DNA from 4 places in the Bradyrhizobium sp. B097 genome. Region 1 is predicted to be linked to each of the others. Evidence: riboswitches for the same ligand, from Rfam matches in the RefSeq annotation. Region 1 holds a riboswitch; each other region holds the start of a gene.
The links. Region 1 has a riboswitch for cobalamin ahead of AAFG07_RS04495 (TonB-dependent receptor). Riboswitches for the same ligand answer to the same signal wherever they lie in the genome.
Positions count from the first base shown of each region.

Region 2: it holds a riboswitch for cobalamin, as region 1 does, so the genes downstream of both, AAFG07_RS02770 (TonB-dependent receptor) here and AAFG07_RS04495 (TonB-dependent receptor) in region 1, are expected to answer to the same signal.
Region 3: it holds a riboswitch for cobalamin, as region 1 does, so the genes downstream of both, metE (5-methyltetrahydropteroyltriglutamate--homocysteine S-methyltransferase) here and AAFG07_RS04495 (TonB-dependent receptor) in region 1, are expected to answer to the same signal.
Region 4: it holds a riboswitch for cobalamin, as region 1 does, so the genes downstream of both, AAFG07_RS27130 (DUF1636 domain-containing protein) here and AAFG07_RS04495 (TonB-dependent receptor) in region 1, are expected to answer to the same signal.

Region 1 is NZ_CP152412.1:972,953-977,928, reverse strand. Features, by position in the region: gene AAFG07_RS04500 (PepSY domain-containing protein) at 1-16, opposite strand, end outside; gene AAFG07_RS04495 (TonB-dependent receptor) at 19-2,301, opposite strand; cobalamin riboswitch at 2,407-2,602, opposite strand; gene AAFG07_RS04490 (GTP-binding protein) at 3,032-3,955, opposite strand; gene AAFG07_RS04485 (amidohydrolase family protein) at 3,957-4,976, opposite strand, start outside.
Region 2 is NZ_CP152412.1:600,797-605,772, forward strand. Features, by position in the region: gene AAFG07_RS02770 (TonB-dependent receptor) at 99-2,315, opposite strand; cobalamin riboswitch at 2,496-2,694, opposite strand; gene AAFG07_RS02775 (iron ABC transporter permease) at 2,807-3,850, shown strand; gene AAFG07_RS02780 (ABC transporter ATP-binding protein) at 3,847-4,620, shown strand; gene AAFG07_RS02785 (ABC transporter substrate-binding protein) at 4,878-4,976, shown strand, end outside.
Region 3 is NZ_CP152412.1:6,826,047-6,831,022, reverse strand. Features, by position in the region: gene AAFG07_RS31470 (nodulate formation efficiency C protein) at 579-1,451, opposite strand; cobalamin riboswitch at 2,895-3,098, shown strand; gene metE (5-methyltetrahydropteroyltriglutamate--homocysteine S-methyltransferase) at 3,199-4,976, shown strand, end outside.
Region 4 is NZ_CP152412.1:5,793,184-5,798,159, reverse strand. Features, by position in the region: gene AAFG07_RS27140 (cobyric acid synthase) at 1-1,273, opposite strand, end outside; gene cobO (cob(I)yrinic acid a,c-diamide adenosyltransferase) at 1,285-1,938, opposite strand; cobalamin riboswitch at 1,975-2,191, shown strand; gene AAFG07_RS27130 (DUF1636 domain-containing protein) at 2,284-2,658, shown strand; gene cobW (cobalamin biosynthesis protein CobW) at 2,655-3,689, shown strand; gene cobN (cobaltochelatase subunit CobN) at 3,689-4,976, shown strand, end outside.

The DNA.
Region 1 (4,976 bases):
TCAGAGCGTTGCGCATGGTCAGAACTTCACGTTGACGGACAATTCGGCGGTGCGCGGCATGCCGAGCAGCCACTGTCCCGTCCCGTTCGAGGTCACCGCGTAGACCTTGTCGAACAGATTATAGACCCGGAACGCAACCGTGGTGCGGTCATCCGGCTTCCACCTGATGCCGCCATTGACCACATTGTAGCCCGGCCGCAATTGGGTGTTGGCGAGATCGGAGTACATCGCACCGACGATCTGCACGCCGCCATAGACCGACCAGTTGGGCGCGAAGTCCCAGGTCAGCCAGACGTTCGAGACCTGCTGCGGAACGTTGACCGGAACATTGCCGTTGTAGCTGACGACCTTCCCGCTAACCACCTGGCTGTTGTTGTCGTATCTCGCACGCAGCAGCGCAAGATTGGCGTCGACGCGCCAGCCGTCGTTCAGCGCGAGCCCGATCGTTCCTTCGACCCCGCGGGATGATTGCTGGCCGATCTGCAGTGCCAGGCCGGCGGTCGGATTGCTGGGATCGGGAATGGTCAGGCCGGTCTTGACGATCTCGTAAGCGGCCAGCGTCCACTCACCGCGGCCGCCCCAGAACGACTGCTTGACCCCGATCTCGGTCTGCTTGCCGGTCGCGAGCTGGAAGGTTTTCTGCGAGGTCGACAGCGAGATCAGGTTGCTGACCGGATCGACGCCGACCGCGTACTGACCATAGAACGCGAGGTTCTTGATCGGTTCGTACACCAACCCGGTTCGCCAGCTGGTGCCCGACAGCGTGGTTTCAAAACTGTTCGCCGGCGTCTTGTAGTCGGTGCGATCGACCTCGGGACGATCGTACCTGACGCCGGTGACGAGCGACAATTGATCGGTCAGCGACAGCCGATCTTCGGCGAACAGCGCGTACTGATTGACGATCGCGTTGAAGCCCGGCGTCGTCGCCGTGGTCGTCGCGAAGAACGATCCGGGATCGAACACGTAAGGGTTGACCGACGACGCGCCGCCATAGGGCGAATTGTTGGTGTGGGTGAAGTCGATTCGGTTGACGTCGAACCCGGCGACAAACTGGTTCGCGAGGCCGAAGACGTGACCGCTGAAGGTCGTATCCATCCGGTTGCCGAGCTGCTTCTGGTCGTGGAAGATCTCGATGTAGCTGGAGCGGTCGATCAGCTGGGTCTTCGGGTTCCAGGTGTAGTTTTCGATATCGCGCCAGTGCCGCTCGCTGGTCAGGTAATACAGCGTGTTGTTGATCTTGATGCCGTCGGCGACGTCCCACTCGGTCTTGAACTGGGTCCAGCTGTCCTGATAGCGGATCGCGCTGTCCAATGCGTTGTAGTTCTTGAAGCGCAGCGCGTCCTGGATCGAGCCGTTGATCAGCGGCGTGCCGAAATAGCGCGACGGGCTGCGGTCGCCGTAATCCTCGGACAGCGTGAAGGCGAGATTGTCCGATGCCTGCACCCGCACGGCGGCGGAGACCACCGCATTCGAGGTCCTGTCGCGATCGACCCAGCCGTCCGACATGTTGCCGGTGGCGTTGATGCGGTAGGACACATTGGGATTGATCGGACCGGTGCTGTCGACCGAGAGCCGTCGCGCCATGTTGCTGTCGAGCGAGACCTCGGCCTCGTTGTAGGGCGTGCCCTGCGGCTTTTTCGGAACGACGTTGATGACGCCGCCGATCGCGCCTTCGCCATACAGCACCGAGGCCGGGCCGCGCAGCACTTCAACGCGCTGGGTCGACCAGGTGTCGTAGGGGAACGTCAGGGTGCCGGAGCCGATATAGAAGCGCGTGCCGTCATACAGCGTCATCACCGAGTTGCTGCCGGCAAAGCCGCGGGTGCTGAACGACAGTCCGCCATTGCCAGGCGCCGGCGTTGCGGTGAATCCGGCCGCGTTCTGGGTGACGGCATCAAGCACATTATGCTGGCCGCGTTCGGCGATGGTCTGCGCCGTGATGATCTCGACGCTGGCCGGCGTCTGCAGCGGCGTCAGATTGAGGCGACTGCCGGTGCCTCCCTGTGTGGTGGCATTGAGCGTCGGCGATGCCGTTCCCGATGCGCCCGACGCCGCGGCGCGCGGCGCGCCAGCGGTTGCCGCGGCCGTCGCAGGTCTGGCGCGCGGCCGCGACGACGTCGCCGAGTTGCGGCTTCGCGCCGCAGGCTTGGGCTTTGCTGATGTCGAGGGCGCGACCTCGATCGGATCGAGCGTTGTGGGTGGGGATGTTTGTGCCGAACCTTCAGCCGGCAACAGCAGCGATGACAGGGAGCAAACGAGACCGAGGCGCCAACGGCGCGCGGCGGGAGAGGACGGAGACATGAAAGGACTCGCGGTAACGTGGCACGTCACCGCGAACGCGGACTGGCGCATTGCCCCAGAGGCAGTGCTCCCATCCCACCAGGACGCCCCCGCCCGATGTGCTCGCGTGTGACCACGACTGACGGCAGGTCTCCTGGCTCACGGGTCATCGCCTGTCGACGCCTTCCCGGACCGATGGCCCAGTGGCAAATTGACGAAAGGCTCGCCGTTTACAGTTGCGGGGACAGCTGCGGCATTGGGGTTACCCTCGCACCGCATTCCCTTTTGATCCCCGAAGGGAACCGTCGGCAAAAACGATAGGTGGTGCGGGATGGACTGTCAATTCGATGCGATTGTCGCACACATGCTTTGCGGGATGATGCTGCGGCGATGACACGGGGACAGCGAGGGCCGACGCGGGTACTTCTTATCCCCGTCATCCCTGCGCAAAGGCTTCGCCTTTGTCGCTGGAGGTGCGAGCGGAGCGAGCCTCGAAGGATGCATCGGCCACCAGCCGGGCCGTCGACCCTTCGAGACGCGCTTCGCGCTCCTCAGGGTGACGGTGTGAGAATTGTAGCGAGCGGCCTCCCCACGCAGTCGTCCTGGCGAAAGCCAGGACCCATAACCACCGAATTCGATTGGGAGTGCGATAGCGGCCTCAGCGTCGCACAACAACAAGCGGTTGGGGTAATGGGTCCTGGCTTTCGCCAGGACGACGCTAAATGCATTCACATTCTCTCTGGATGACGGATCACTCGACGCATCCCTGCATCACCTCATCGATCTCGGCTCGCGACAGCGCGCCCATCTCGGCGATGAACACGATTCGCGTGCGTGGCACGCCGGGTGTCGGCACGCCGCCGGCGGCCAATGTCGCGCGGCCGCCGGCGAGTTGAAACACCGTCAGCCGGCCGGGCTGCTCCACCGTCTCGAACAATCCCTTCGCCCGCGCCAGCTTCGGCGCCAGTCTGCCGATCGCCTGCTGCAAGCGCGGCAGCGCTACCTTCCGCTCCGACGTCCAGCTCAGGGTCTCGAACCGATCGGATACCGGTCGTCGCGGCGCGGTCTCGCGCGGCGCCGGCAACTGATCGAGGTCCGCGGGAAACAGCAGCGCGGCCGGCACCTCGCCATGCAGCGCATCGACCACCACGGCCGCCGGACGCACTGCCCGCACCGCATCGCGGATCGCGGCGCACGCGGCTGCATCGGCCAGATCGACCTTGCTCAGCGCCACCACATCTGCCGCCCGCAGCTGCGAGCGCAGCAGCGCATCGTTCAGCATCGCCGCAGGCTGCGTCGCGTCGACCACGCACAGAACGGTCTCCAGCGGCGCCTCCTTCCAGATCACCGGATCCATCAGGTTGCGCACGATGTCGGCGGGATCGGCGATCCCGCTGGTCTCGATCACGATGAATTCGGGACGCGGATCACGCCGCAGCAGGCCAGCGAGCGTGCGCAGCAGATCGCCCTCCAGCGTGCAACAGATGCAGCCATTGCTCAGGCTGACCACGCCATCGCTGGCGCCGGCGATCAGCTCCGCGTCGATATTGATCGCGCCGAAATCATTGACCACGGCGGCGATGCGCCGGCCTTGCGCATGCGCCAGCAGATGGTTCACGACCGTGGTCTTGCCCGCCCCGAGAAAACCCGCGACCAGCAGGATCGGGACCGCCACCTCAGCCCCCAGTGACCGGCCGGCGCACCGGCCGGCCCGGCCGTGCCGCGACGTCGAGCACGCCATCATTGATCAGCGGCTGGCCGCTGACCACGAGATGCCGCACGCCTTCCGCCGGGCGGTTCATCGCGGAGAAGGTCGCGCGATCGCTGAGCGTCTCGAAGTCGAACACCACGACATCGGCGTCGGCGTCGACCTGCAACCTGCCCTTGGCGCGCATCGCCGGCGTGCTCGCGGACAGGATTTCCGCCGGGATCAGCGCGCATTTGCGGATGCCCTCGAGCAGCGACACCTTCCTGCGCTCGCGCACCCATTCGCGGATGAAGCGAGTGAAGCAGCCGGCCGAACGCGGATGCGAGGTGGCATCATCAGGCAGCGGCCAGGCGTCGCCGGTGTAGGGGCGGCCGTCCGACAGCGTCCACGGCATCGCGTCGGACGCGATCGCACCGCCCGGATACAGCACCGCCATGTCGAGCAGATCGCGATGATGCGCGTTGTTCTCGATATCGAGCACATGCCACAGCACCAGCGTCGAGGGCTCTGCGGCCTGCGCCGCCAGCAGCTCCTCGCGGCTGCCGAAGCGATGACCGTCGGTCACGCGCTGCACCGAATCGTAGCCGAGGCCGTTGCGCTCCTCGAATTTGGGATCGCTGAAGAAGGTCGCCGCCAGCACGGTCGAGCCGGTGCCGTAGGGATAGGCCTCGACCGTGATCGGCAGGCCCTGCGCCTGCGCTTTCGCAATCAGCGCAACGCAGCGTTCGATGTCCGTCTTGCTCGACGAGTTGAAATGGCAGATGTGCATGTGCGCGCCGGTGGCGCCGGCATAGCCGATCAGGCGGATATAGGCCTCGGCCGCGCTCTCTGGATCGATGCGGGACATGTAGGCGACGTGGGTGAAGGTCGGCACCGCATGATCGGCGGCGAGCTGGCACACCGCAGTCAGTTCCTGCACGCCGGCGCCCGGCGCATAGGCGTTGAGAATGCCGATGCCGATGCCGCCCTCATTCAGTCCGTTGGCAAG
Region 2 (4,976 bases), 370 kb from region 1:
CGTAAGGAGATGGGCGCGGCCGGGTCACACCCGCCGCGCCGGTTTTGCTGGAGCATGATCTTTTCGGAAAGCCGGTCCCCACTTTTCCGGATCATGCTCTAAAACGTCGCGCCCGCCCTGACCATGTAGGTGCGGCCGGGCAGCGGATAGGCCGAGAAGCGGCCGGCCGTGAACGAGCTCGCGATGGCGTAGTCGTAGTACAGCGCGTTGAACAGATTGTTCACGCTGAGCGACCAGAAGAAGCGGTCAACCTGCCCGCTGAGCTTGAGATCGGCAGTGGCGTTGGCGGGAATCCGGCTCTGGGTGTTGGCCTGGTCGTTGTCCATGATGCGCGAGCTCCAGGCCCGCACCGTGGCATCGAACACCAGATAGTTCTGCCAGATATTCCAGGTCACGCCGAGATTGCCGGTGTAGCGCGACACCAGCGGCACGTCGTTGCCGGCCCACATGCCTTCGCGGAACACGGCGCGGGTGATCGCCATGCCGCCGCGCAGGGTGACGGTGTCACTGACCTTCAGCGAGGCGCTGGTCTCGGAGCCGTAGCGGCGGGTGGGGTCGAGGTTGACGTTGTAGAATAGCACCGGGTTGAAATGGATCTCGTTCTCGAGATCCATCAGATAGACGCTGGTCTGCACCTGAAACAGGTTGGTCTTGACGCGCAAGCCGCCCTCGACGTCCTGCGACGTCTGGGTCTTGAGCTGGAAGTTCTGCGGGACCGGGGCGAAGGTCAGCGGGTCGAATGACGGACCCGATGCGACGCGTTCGTCGACATCGGGCGTGCGGAATGCGCGCGCGGCACGGCCGAACACCGAGAAGCTGTCGGTGAAGCGATGCTCGGCGCCGACATGCAGCGCGTATTGGGTCTCGTTGCTGTCGAGCGGCGCCGCCTGCGCGTCGAAGGCAAACGGCGCATTCGGATCGTAGCGATCGCGTGCCGAGACGCTGGTGTTCTGGACGCGCGCGCCGTACGAGAAATCGGTGGTCGGCAGCAGGCCGATCGTGTGCTGCCAGTACCCGGCCACGGTCTGCTGCTCGATGTTGTAGATGTGGGTGGGATCGACGCCCTGATAGGCGCCGCGCGCCTCACGGAACGTCGAATCGTAATAGTCGATACCGGTCAGGATCGTGGACGGCATTCCCAGCACGACGTTCTTGACGCTGAGGCGCGGCGTGATCGACCAGGTCTGCAGCGCGGCGTCATTGTAGGTCGAGGCGAAACTGATGGTCGGCACGGTGCCGAAGAAGCCGCTTTGCGTCTCGCGCTGGCGCCAGCCGCCGTCGACGATGAGGTCGACGCCGTTCATCAGCGTCTTGGTGAATCCGGTGGTGACACTGGCGGTCTGCTGGTTGGCGTAGTCGAAGGGCGTGGTGGCGCCGCGGCGATCGGTGAGCAACTCGTTGACGCCGATCGACGGATCGACCAGCCGTCCGCCGGGCAGGCCGAGCTTCTGGTCGCTGCCGGTGACGGTGAGGAAGGCGGTCAAATCTGGTGTCGTGTAATTGACGTTGCCGACGGCGTTGCGCTGGTCGAGCGCATTGTTGACGCGGTAGCCGTCGGACTTGATGCCGTTGCCGTAGAACGAGGTGGACCACGGGCCGGAGTTGAGTGCCGCGGACACCGCGGCCATGCGGGTGTTGAACGAGCCGAAGCCGCCTTCGGCCCGGATCGTGGCCGGCGGACCGCCGGCGCCGGTCTTGGTGATGATGTTGACCACGCCGCCCACTGCGTTGTCGCCATAGAGCACCGCACCGCTGTTGCCGCGCGTGATCTCGATGCGTTCGATCGAATCGAGCGGGATCGTGGTGAGATCGAAGCCGGCCTTGTCGACGTCGTTGAGGCGGCGGCCATTGAGCAGGAACAGGGTGTTGTCCGAGGCGAACGCGCCGAAGCCGCGCAGGTCGACCGCAGTCTTGGCGCCGTTCGGGCCACCATAGAGTGATTGCAGTTGGACTCCCGGCACCTGCGCGAGAATCTCGGGCAGCGACTGCACCGGCGAATGCGCGATGTCGTCGGCGGTGATCACGGTCGAGGAAGAGCCGACAATGCCGGCGAACTGGCGGCCGCCGCTACCGGTGCCGCCCGTTCCGGTGGCCGGTCCGGTCCCTGTCGTGCTTGATCCTGCTCCACTGCCCACATTGTTGCCTTGCGCGGTGCCCGGCGCCGGGCGGCGCGGCGCCAGCGCTTCGTCAGCGGCCGGCTTGGCGCGCGTAAAATTCTGGTCGCCCGGCTGGGTGATTTCGATGGCCGGCAGCTGATTCGGAGAGGGCACCTGCTGCGCCCGTGCGGTTGAGATGATGATGGTCGGCGCGATCATCGTCGACGCGAGCAGAAGCGCACGGCGGCGCCGGGAGGAAGAGTTGGAGAACATCTAAGTGAGACCTCGGTAACGTCAGTGGCACGTCACCGCGAACCAGTCTCACCATCGTGCTCGCAGGCTCAGCTGCTTGCAGCCTCAGGTGAAGCTCATGCCTGTACTCCCCGACCGGCATCTTCGCGTGTGACCACGGCTGACGGCAGGTCTCCTGGCTCGCGGGTCGTTACCCTTCGTCGCCTTCCCAGGACCGAGATTCCCAGTGGCATCTGACGAAGGATTCACCGCATACAGTTGCGGGGGCAGCCGCGGCATTGGGGAAGTTTCCCCGCACCGCATTCCCTTTTCATCTCATAAAAGAACCGTCATGTTCATCTAGGGTTCGGCCCGGCAGCAATGTCAACCCGGCGGACGTCGGGCAGTGGCCGCGCGGCTACGGTTTTTGGCGGGTGTCGCTTGCCTGCCACGGCGATCGCTGTAAGAGCATGGATCCAATGAGCGTGCAGGATTTTGCCTTGGCGGCCGAGGTCGCGGCGCGGCGCCGGTGGAGCGCCACCGCGGCGCTGCTCGCGCTCGTGGTCCTGCTGCTGGTGCTCTCGCTCGGCATCGGGCCGGTGCGGCTGTCGCCGCTCGCGGTGATTGAGGCGCTGTTCGGCGGCGGCAGCGATGTGGCGCAGGTGATCGTGCGCGAGATCCGGTTGCCGCGCACTATTCTGGCATTCGCGATCGGCGGTATTCTCGGGCTATCGGGCGCCGCGCTGCAGGGACTGCTGCGCAATCCGCTGGCCTCGCCGTCGCTGTTCGGCGCGCCGCAATCGGCGGCATTCGGTGCGGTGCTGGTGATCGCGCTGGGCCTCGCCGATGTGCGCTCCTACGCGCTGCCGGTGGTGGCGATCATCGCCGCGTTCGGCTCGGTGTTCGCGCTGCTTGCGATCGCCGGCCGCAATGCCGGGCTCTTGATCCTGATCCTCGCGGGACTCGCGATCTCGAGCTTTGCCGGGGCTGCGACCGCGCTGGTGATGAACCTCTCGAGCAATCCGTTCGTGGTGCTCGAGATCGCATTCTGGCTGCTCGGCTCGCTGGAGGACCGCAGCTTCCAGCACGTGGCGCTGGCGTTGCCCTTCATCATCGCGGGCGCCGCCGTCCTGCTCAGCCAGGCGAGCGCGTTCCGCGCGCTGACGCTTGGCGAGGAGGCGGCGCAGAGCCTTGGCGTCGATGTCGGACGGCTAAGGTTGCTCGTGATCGCGGGGGCTGCGCTCGGCGTCGGCGGTGCGGTCGCGGTGTCAGGCACGATCGGCTTCATCGGTCTCGTCGCTCCGCATCTGATGCGCCCCCTGATCGGTCACGATCCGGCGCGGCTGCTGGTGCCGAGCGCGCTCACCGGTTCGGCGCTGCTGCTCGCCGCCGATATCGCGGTGCGCATCATCCCCTCGACCTCGGATATCAAGGTCGGCGTGCTGACCTCAATCATCGGCGTGCCGTTCTTCCTCTATCTGATCATGCGCGAACGCCGCGCGCTCGGCGGAGGCGTGGCATGACGCTGCTCTCCGCCACCGCGCTCAACGCTTCGCTCGGCAGCCGCAAGGTGCTGCGCGACGTTTCGCTGTCGCTGGAAGCGGGCCATCTGGTTGCGCTGGTCGGTCCGAACGGCGCCGGCAAGACCACGCTGCTGCGCGCGCTCGCCGGGCTGATTCCATCCGACGGCGAGATCAGGATCGGCGGCGACGCGCTGGCGTCGCTTGCGCTGCGCGAGCGCGCGAAGCGTTTCGCCTATTTGCCGCAGGGGCACATGGTGCACTGGCCGCTGCCGGCGCGCGATATCGTGGCGCTCGGCCGCTATCCGCATGGCGCGACCGATCCTGCGCGGCTGTCGCCAAGGGATATCGAGGCGGTGCTGCGGGCGATGCAGGCGGTCGATGTCACCGAATTCAGCGATCGCCGCGTCACCGAGCTGTCCGGCGGCGAGCGCAGCCGCGTTGCACTGGCCCGGGTGCTGGCGGTGGAGGCGCCGGTGATCCTCGCCGACGAGCCGACCGCCTCGCTCGATCCGCGCCACCAGATCGACGTGATGCAGAAGCTGCGCAACGTCGCCGACACCGGCGTGCTGGTCATCCTGGTGACGCACGATCTCGGGCTCGCCGCGCGTTTTGCCGATCACGTGCTGGTGCTGTCGGACGGGCGGCTGGCGGCGCAAGGCGCGCCCGCTGAAGCGTTGTCCGAGAGCGTGCTGGCCAGCGTGTTCCGCGTCAGCGCCTACCGCGCCGAATTTCAGCGCGAGGCCGTCATCGTGCCATGGGCGGACGTCTGATGAGGCCGGGGCCTCTCCACGAACTCGGCTCACCTCTCCCGCTTGCGGGGGAGCATAGGCCGCCTTCGGCGGCCGTTCCTGAGAAACGCCGAAGCGAGGCTTCGGCTATGTCGCATCGCCAGATGCGATGCGGGTGGGGGCTCTCTCCGCAATATGATTCGCGGCGAAACCCCCACCCTGACCCTCCCCCGCAAGCGGGAGAGGGGGCGCACCTTTTCAATGGCCGCCAGCTTGCCTCACTTCATCTCGGAGCGGTGATGGCGATTCTGCTGTGGCTGATCTCGTGCACTGCCGCGTCCTCCGCCGGACCGCGCATCGTCTCGATGAACGTCTGCAGCGACCAGCTCGTGCTGTCG
Region 3 (4,976 bases), 3.4 Mb from region 1:
GGTGAGGTTCAAGCGATTTCTTCCGGTGTGTGTTGCGGCATGCTTCCGGCCTCGATGGTCTCTCCTAGTTGGCGCGCACTGTATCGCGCTTGGCCCGCGAGTTCGGCGAAGCTGAGCATGGGGGGATTTCCTCCTCGCACCGTGAGGAAGCCAAACCTTTGGGAAAGGGGCCCGCCGCCATGGAGTATGCCGGCGTCGTTATCATTGCCCCGTTCCCGGGTACCCTCTTAAGCGGTCTCGTCGCTGCACTGGGTCCCGCGTGCCGCCTTCGGCGTCGCTCATGCTCACGCTCGCGCGGGTACCAATCAGCCGCGCGATGCACGCCTGATCGGGGCTTCGGTCCCAAGCATCTCTAGGTCAAATTCCGTGAACGATGGCGCGGAGAGCTGGCCGCGCCGCGGATGATTGGCGTCCACTCGCTGCGTGCGAGCGGCGAGGGCCAAACCGGCTCTCGTAGGCTGGCACGCGGCCGCTTGGTCACGGGGGCGACTTCCTCGCGGTCGATTGCGGAGACGTAACAGGACACGTGTCAACTTTCGGAGCGCATGTTCTTTGCCGTTGCTCCGAGGCGCTCAGCGTCAAGGAGCTGCAGCGCGATCTTGCTCCGTGCGACCATTTGCTGAGGCCTTTCGCGCTTTCTTCAATGCTTCCCGTTCATCTGGTTCTATGCGATCGAACCAAGCGCCAGGAGGAAAGGCCGCGATACGCTTGGCAAAGAAGGATTGCGGTGCCCAATCTTGTCCCTCGCTCTTCTCGAAGGTGATGACCCCATTATGGGTAAAATAATGGGGCCCTGGGGTATTACAGTTCACCAAAAGCAAAACGCGCCACAGATCACTTTTCTCGGTCGGCTTGTCATTCCGCTTTGGCACGTAATCCACTTCGACGGGTTCAATGATATTGCAGCGCCCGTGCCGCAGAAGATTGCCGAGCTTGCCTTGCGCGGTCGTCACGAAGTTGAAGTTGGCCGGATCATGCAGAAATGGAAGATTTGCGTCCTCTTCGCCATCTGTGATTTCACTGGCGATCAACGAGAGCGCCAAGGCGCGCCAGCCCAATTCAATCGGCTTTGCATACGTCGACGCAAGTTTAATCGCCCCATCGGCGGCGATCTTCCAAGCAATAACGTACTGTTCGTCTGATTTATGGTTCCGGTGCCTGGTCCATGAAAGATAAACGTAATCAGTTCGGTCAATTCCTTCAGCGACTCCCCACGTTTGAGGGACGAACTGCGCCACTTTCGAGACCTTGGAGATAATGTGTTCTATAGTGTCACCGTCCTGTGCTCGCCACATTGACTTGACTCGTTCAACAGGGCCGTTGTCGTTGGCGATAACATTGTTGCTCGTCGCAGCCAGCCCGGCCAGGAAGATCAGTGATCGACCGAGACAGAACCAAAGCACACGTCTTCCAGCCATTTTCTTCATAACCGCCGGCCATCTGGTTTTCATCCACACGTCAATTCCAAAGCGGACCAACCTTCAACGTGCTATGCGCGATCGCAAGAAGTTAGCGGCGACGTGACGCGGACGCCCGCCGGTGTCCCGCGCGAACAGGCGCTGTCCCCTCCATGCCACGCGCCGCTAACTTCGATGGCCAGCCAAAGCCTCAATTTGCGATGCTGGACCTGCCCAGGAGGAGAAGCCTGGGCAGGCCGAGGGCCTGCATTCTTCGTGCCAGGTAATAGGTGGCAGTTCGCACGATATTTGTGTCGTCTTTGTTGGCCTTCCGACTTGCGCGCGTATTGATGTTTCCATTCAGCCTATCCGCCGCGACTTCCCCGATTTATCTCTGTCACGCACTGGATCTTCGACCGCGCAGGCGAACGCTTTCCCGCCAGGTTCCTGGCGGCAGCTGGGAGACGGTTTGCGGCCATTGAACCGTTTGGATCGGTGTCGTCGCCGCAACGTCGGCGTTCGATCGCTGCCATGCCTTTGAGCACCTGCAGCCAAGGCGCCCACTGCGGCGGCTTGGCGCTCCTTCGCGACCATGCGACGCTTCTGGAGTTTCGAGGAGGGGCCAGTTGTGCTTGGTGCTCTACTGTCCAAAACGACGCGAGGTCGCTCAACGACGCGAAGTCGATTTCCAGTGCCGAGCATTTGGAATAGACGCCGAGGAAGCGCACCCCTCGAGCAGGCGAATGAGACGGTGGCGTTCGCGCGGCGCAGGCGCGATGGCACGTTATCGGCCCGTCGTTCATCGACGGGTCGTCGCTATTCATGATTGGAGGAGTGCGCTTCCACGCCGTGTCGATATTCGTAAGGCGGGTAGGGGCGTCGAGCCGTGTTAGCTTCGGCTTGAGTTGCTCAATAGTTTCGAGAGTATCTGTCTAACGGGTTGACTCATAAACGGCCTTACCATCCACCCGAACAGGCCAACCGCAAAGACGCCAACAGAAAAGACGCCGAGGGCACTCCAAACAGCCATTTTCATTGCGGGCCTCTCTGCTCTCGTTGAGGCGGTTCGATATGCTTGCTTAGGCAGTATCGCCGAAAAAGACCTGCGTGACGCCTACCAGAATTGGCTGGCATCGTAAGACAATACGCTCGCTGAGTATGCTGTTGGAGTTCCGCATATGTCTTGCACTTGCCAACACCGATCCTTGATCGTTGGTGGAGAAGGCGGACGCAGGGTAGCGCTCTTGATCAACCGTAGCTAACTCACATGAAGACCGTCTGCTCGACGCAATGGCCCTCATCGCGCAGGCCGCCTTTGTCTCTTGCACAGATATGACGCGCGGCTTCACGGCAACGCACCATCCGTGACATGGTCATTGTGACTTCCATGATTGCAGAGCGGCTTCTACATCGAGATCAATAATGGAGGTGGACCATCATTCGCATAAGAGAGGCCATGGCATTAATTTAAGAGGTTGACGGACGAGTTCTCTTGCCGATAATCCCAGTCGTCGAGGTTCTCCGGGTCCCACTTGATCCGGAGCTAAGAGGGAAGCCGGTGCCAATGCCGGCGCTGCCCCCGCAACTGTGAGCGGAGAGCCGCTGTCCAACAGAGTCACTGAAGCCTGCGCGGCTTCGGGAAGGCCGGACAGCGGCGATGACCCGCGAGCCAGGAGACCTGCCCCGGCAATATGTTCGTCCACGGGCGGGGTGTCCCGGTGGTGCGCCAAGCAGCCGTCGCTCGCGCGACTTCGCTGCCTGCGTCCGCCATGGCCTTTGTCCCCAATATGGGGTTAACGCTATGTCTCTTTTCTCGCTTCCGGTTGCCACGCTCGGAACGCCACGCATCGGTCCAAGGCGCGAGCTCAAACTCGCGCTCGAAAGCTACTGGGCCGGAAGAATCAGCGAACAGCAGTTGCTCGAGGACGCAGCCGGCCTGCGTGCTGCGAACTGGGCTCGCCAGACATCCCTCGGTGTCACTGTCATTCCGTCGAACGATTTCTCGCTGTACGACCAGGTGCTCGACACCAGTGTCATGGTTGGAGCCATCCCGGAAATCTACGCGCCGAAAACCGAATCCGTTTCGCTCATGACGTACTTCGCCATGGCACGCGGTTCACAACGCGACGGGCAGGATGCGAGTTGCGGTCACGGACCGCGCGCCTATGGCGCGCCCGCGCAGGAGATGACCAAGTGGTTCGACACCAACTACCACTACATGGTCCCGGAATTTAACCGTGGACAGACTTTCAGGCTGTCCTGTCGCAAGCCTATCGAGGAGTATGAGGAAGCCAAGGCACTTGGCTTTCAGACCCGCCCAGTCCTGATCGGGCCGGTCACATTCTTAAAGCTCGGCAAGAGCGCGGATCCTGCCTTCCAGCCACTGTCACTGCTGGATGACCTGATACCGGTCTATATCGAGGTTCTGCAGGAATTGGCTAAACGCGGGGCAAACTGGGTTCAGTTCGACGAACCCTGCCTCGTCCTCGATCTGGATGAGAGCTCGCGACAATCCTTGCTCCATGCCTATGACCGGCTCGCAAAGGAGGGGCCGGCCATCAAGATCATGGTAGCCAGCTATTTCGGCAACCTCTGCGACAATCTGGACACCGCCTTGCGCCTGCCTGTTGCCGGGCTGCACGTCGATCTGGTTCGCGCGCCACAGTTGTTGGACGAGATCATTGCTGGCGGCCGGAGAGATCTCGTCATGTCGCTTGGCGTCATAGACGGCCGCAATGTGTGGCGGTCGAACTTGTCGGCGCTCCGCCAGCGGCTGGATCCTGCAATTGCGAAGCTTGGCAAGGATCGCGTCCAGATCGCTCCATCCTGCTCGCTGCTTCATGTGCCGGTCGATGTTGAACTCGAGACGGAGCTCGCTTCCGACGTTAAGAGCTGGCTTGCTTTCTCGGTTCAGAAGATGCGCGAGCTCGCGACCTTGGCGCGAGCACTCGCAGGCGACCAGAATGTTGCGAAAGCTCTTGCGGAATCCGAGCGTGCCGCGTCCATCCGCCGGACTTCGCCGAAGATCCGCGATGCCAATGTCGCTGTCCGGCTCAGAGCGATCAACCAGACCATGCGCAGGCGCGCCAGCCCATTTGCCAGTCGTGCCGAGATCCAGCGCAAGCGCTTTGGACTACCGGCTTTTCCTACCACGACGATCGGATCGTTTCCCCAGACCACTGCCGTCCGCAATGCCCGAGCGGCGCATGCGCGAGGCTTGATGAGCGACGAGCAATACGACAAGTTTCTCAAGGAAGAGACGGCGCGCGCCGTACGCTGGCAGGAGGACATCGGTCTGGACGTGCTCGTGCATGGCGAGTTCGAGCGCAATGACATGGTGCAGTACTTCGGCGAGCAACTCGCCGGCTTCGCATTTACCAAGAACGGTTGGGTGCAATCGTACGGCTCGCGCTGTGTCCGGCCGCCGATCCTGTTTGGCGATGTCTCACGGCCGCAGCCGATTACCGTAGACTGGTGGCGCTACGCGCAATCGCTAACCAAGAAACCGATGAAGGCGATGTTGACCGGACCGGTAACGATCTTGAACTGGTCGTTTGTTCGCGATGATATTCCCCGAAG
Region 4 (4,976 bases), 4.4 Mb from region 1:
TGCCGTGAACGCGCCCGTCACGCGACATGGCGCCTTCCGGCGAGCCGTCAAGCATTGAAAAAGGCCGCGCGCGATCCGGGCCATCGGTGCGCCCGATGTGGATCTCGTAGGCGCTGATCGGTTGACGGGTCGCAGCATGCATCGCGCTGACGCGGGTCAGCGTCTTCTGTTCGGTCATGGTTGTGGTGACATCGAGTAGCCCGAGGCCGCGCGTTTCGCCGGCGAGCCCCTCGATCCCCTCAGGATCGGCGACGCTTTGCCCAAGCATCTGGTATCCGCCGCACAGCCCGAGGATGTGGCCGCCGCGGCGATGATGCGCCAGCAGGTCGATGTCCCAGCCTTGCGCGCGCAGGAAGGCGAGATCGCCGCGGGTGGATTTCGAGCCGGGCAGGATGACGAGCTTCGCGTCGCCCGGAATGGCTTCGCCCGGCCGCACCATCACGAGATCGACGCCGGGTTCGAGCTTCAGCGGATCGAGATCGTCGAAATTGGCGATCCGCGACAGCGCCAGAAACGCGATCTTGCACTGGCCGGGCTTGCGCGCGTCGCCAAGCCCGAGCGCGTCTTCGGCAGGTAGCTCACCGGCGCGAGCGAACCAGGGCAGCACACCGAAGCCGCGCCACCCGGTTCGGGCTTCGATCAGGCGGTAGCCGTCGTCGAACAACGTCGGATCGCCGCGGAATTTGTTGATGACAAAGCCCTGGATCATCGCGGCATCATCGGGGTCGATCACCGCCTGGATGCCGACGAGCTGCGCGATCACGCCGCCGCGGTCGATGTCGCCGACCAAGACCACGGGCACGTCGGCCCTGCGCGCAAAGCCCATATTGGCGATGTCGGACTTGCGCAGATTGACCTCGGCGGGGCTGCCGGCGCCTTCGACCAGCACCAGGTCGCCGCGCTGCTTCAGGCGCCCAAAGCTCGCCATCACCGCGCCCATCAGCGACGGCTTCATGGCGGCATATTCGCGCGCGCGGGCGGTCGCGATCCGCTTGCCGTGCACGATGATCTGGGCACCAACATCGGTTTCCGGCTTCAGCAGCACCGGGTTCATGTCGGTGTGCGGCTCGACGCCGGCGGCGAGCGCCTGCAAGGCCTGCGCGCGGCCGATCTCGCCGCCGTCGACGGTCACGGCGGCATTGTTCGACATGTTCTGGGGCTTGAACGGCAGCACGCGCAGGCCGCGTCGTCGCGCGGCACGCGCGAGGCCGGCGACGATGAGCGACTTGCCCACGTCCGAGCCGGCCCCCTGGATCATCAACGCGCGCGCCATGGTGCTGACCGTCAGAACTCGACGCCCGGCTGCGCCTTGATGCCGGAGCGGAAGGGGTGCTTCACCAGCGTCATCTCGGTGACGAGATCGGCGATCTCGATCAATTCGTCCTTGGCATTGCGCCCGGTGAGCACGACATGCGTCATCGGCGGCTTCGAATTGGTCAGGAAGTCGACGACATCGGCGATCGCCAGATAATCGTAGCGCAGCGCGATGTTGATCTCGTCGAGCACGACCATCCGCAAGCTCGGATCCGCGATCAGCTGCTTGGCCTTTTCCCAACCGGCTTGCGCTGCCGCGACGTCGCGGGCGCGATCCTGCGTCTCCCAGGTAAAACCTTCGCCCATCGCGTGGAATTGACAGAGATCGCCGAAATGCCCGGTCAGCAGGCGGCGCTCGCCGGTATCCCAGGCGCCTTTGATGAATTGCACCACGGCGCAGGGAAAGCCATGCGCCACGCAGCGCACGATCATGCCGAAGGCGGAGGAGGATTTTCCTTTGCCGGCGCCGGTATGAACGATGATCAGGCCCTTTTCACCGCTTTTGGTCGCCATGATCTTGTCGCGGGCGACCTTCTTTTTCGCCATTTTGGCGGCATGCCGCGCATCCAGCGAAGGGTCGGTGCCGACGGCGCGATCTTCAGCGTCGTTTCCATCAGAAATCATCACGTTCCTTCGGCTTGACAAGTGCGAGGCCAGGACGAATGGTGACCCCGCGTTGGTTCCTGTCCTACGACAGGCGAAGAGGGAATGCGATAGGGCTCAGACCGCAAGGTTTGCCCGAAGCGCAGCCGCCCCCGCGACCGTGACCGGAGAGATGCCCAAGCCACTGATTTCCTGATGGAGTCGGGAAGGTGGGCATCAAGGGAGAAATCCTACTCCGCAAGCCGGGAGACCTGCCGACGCAGTGTGTTTGAGACCGGCGGACGGGGTGTTCCGCGACGGGGAACGAACCTGTTCACGTCAGGTTCGTGTGCCTCATCGCTTCCCGCAGTCAATCCAGGAAGGGCGATGAGCGTTACACTTCATGTCTGTATCACCTGTCGCGCCGGCCAGACGCTGGCCGAAGGTGAGGTCGCGCCCGGTGCGCGCCTGCATGCCGCGCTTGTTGAGGTCGGCGTGCCCGATGACGTCAATCTGGTTCCGGTCGAATGCCTGTCGGCTTGCAGCCAGGGCTGCTCGGTTGCGCTCAGCGCGCCGGGGCGGTGGTCCTATGTCTACGGCCGCCTGTCCGCTGATCATGCCAAGGATGTGATCGCCGGCGCCTCTGCCTATGCGGCGGCGCCTGACGGCATCGTGCCGTGGCGCAGCCGTCCCGAAATCTTTCGCAAGCAATCGCTTGCCCGCATTCCACCCCTCGCCGTCGTGCCGGAGGCCGCAGAATGACCACGCTCGCCAAGGTTCCGGTCACCGTCGTGACCGGCTTTCTCGGGTCCGGCAAGACGACGCTGATCCAGCATCTGATCCGCAATGCCAACGGCAAGAAGCTCGCCGTGCTGGTGAACGAGTTCGGCAGCGAAGGCGTCGACGGCGAGATCCTGAAGTCGTGTGCCGACGCCAATTGCCCGACCGAGAACATCGTCGAGCTCGCCAACGGCTGCATCTGCTGCACCGTCGCCGACGACTTCATCCCGGCGATGGAGCAATTGCTCGCACGCCCTGTGCGGCCCGATCACATCGTGATCGAGACATCCGGCCTTGCCTTGCCGAAGCCGCTGCTGAAAGCGTTCGACTGGCCGGAGATCCGTTCGCGGATCACGGTCGACGGCGTGATCGCGCTGGCCGATGCCGAGGCCGTTGCCGCCGGCCGCTTTGCGCCTGACCCGGCCGCGGTTGATGCGCAGCGCGCCGCAGACGACAACCTCGACCACGAGACGCCGCTGTCCGAAGTGTTCGAGGACCAGATCGCCTGTGCCGACATCGTATTGCTGACCAAGGCCGATCTCGCCGGAGCCGAGGGGATCAAAGCGGCTAAGGCGGTAATTGCGGCCGAGATGCCGCGCGAGGTGCCGATGTTGCCCATCGTCGACGGTGCGATCGATGCCCGCGTGATCCTGGGCCTCGAAGCTGCGGCAGAGGACGACCTCGCGTCGCGGCCGTCCCATCATGACGGTGAGGACGAACACGAGCACAACGACTTCAATTCCGTGGTGATCGATCTTCCGGAGATCGCGGATGTCGATGCGCTGATCGCGTCGATCAAGGGGCTGGCACGCGAGCAGAACGTGCTGCGCGCCAAGGGCTACATCGCGGTCGAAGGCAAGCCGATGCGGTTGCTGGTGCAATCGGTCGGCGAGCGGGTGCGGCATCAGTTCGACATGCCCTGGGGCGCGCGGGCGCGGCAGTCAAAGCTCGTCGTGATCGGCGAACACGGCGACATCGACGAAGCCGCGATCAGGGCGCGACTAGGTGTCTGATGCACGTCATCTTCCGCGAGAGCCGCGGCCTTGAGGAGACCGCGACACCAAGGGACCTCGGCCAGGATCCGGCCGATCTCGTGGTGTTGTCGTTTTCCGACAGCGATCTCGCTGCCTTCGCGGCCGGCTGGCGGCGGGGCCGCGCCGCGCTGCCGTCGCTGCGGCTCGCCAATCTCGCGGCGCTGCGCCATCCGCTTTCGGTCGATACCTATATCGAGCGGACACTGTCGCATGCGCGCGGCATCCTGGTTCGGCTGATCGGCGGCGAACCCTATTGGTCTTACGGGCTGGCCGCGGTGCATCGTCTGGCGAAGGAGCGCGGCATCGCCCTGGTGGTGCTGCCGGCGGATGGCCGCGACGATTTGCGGCTGGATGAATTCTCGACCTTGCCGGTCTCGACGCTGCGCCGCCTGAAGGTGCTGTGCGACAAGGGCGGCCCCGTTGCCGCACAGGCCGTGATCGCGCAACTGGCGCTGGCGTCCGGCCTTTATGCCGGGCCGGTTGTCGGTGAGATCGATCTTCCCGAGATCGGCGTCTACGATTCCCGGCGCGGTGCCGTCGCGGCGCTGCCGGCATCGGATGGCCGGCCGCTTGTGCTGGTGACCTTTTATCGCTCCTATCTGGCGGCGGGCGACGCGGCTCCGGTCGATGCGCTGATCGAGGCTTTGCGCGAAAAGGGATTCGACGCCCACGGTGTCTTCGTCACCTCGTTGAAGGCGGCGGGCGTGGCCGACTGGCTACGCGCTCAGTTCGCGCAATGCCCGCCGGCCGCCATCGTCAATGCAACCGCATTCTCCGCGGCCGGTGACGACGGCACGACGCCGTTCGATGCCGCATCATGTCCGGTGTTCCAGGTCGCTCTGTCGACGGCGCGGCGCGAGGATTGGGCCTTGTCGCTGCGCGGCCTGTCGCCCGGCGATCTCGCGATGCATGTGGTGCTGCCGGAGGTCGACGGCCGCCTGTTCACGGGTGTCGTCAGCTTCAAATCGCCCGGCGAGCGCGATCCGGATCTGCAGTTCGCGCATCTTGCGCATCGGCCGGATGCCGAGCGCGTCGCCGCGGTCGCCGCGCGTGTGGCAGCCTGGCATCGGCTTGCCGGCAAACCCGCCCGGGACAAGCAGCTCGCCGTCGTGCTCTCGAACTATCCAGGCCGCCCGCATCAGATCGCGCATGCCGTTGGTCTCGATGCACTTGCCTCGGTGGAGGTGTTGCTCGCCGACCTCGTGGCTGCGGGCTTTGATCTGGAGCCGGTGGAGTCGCTGGGCGGCGTGCTGCTGCACCGGAAGC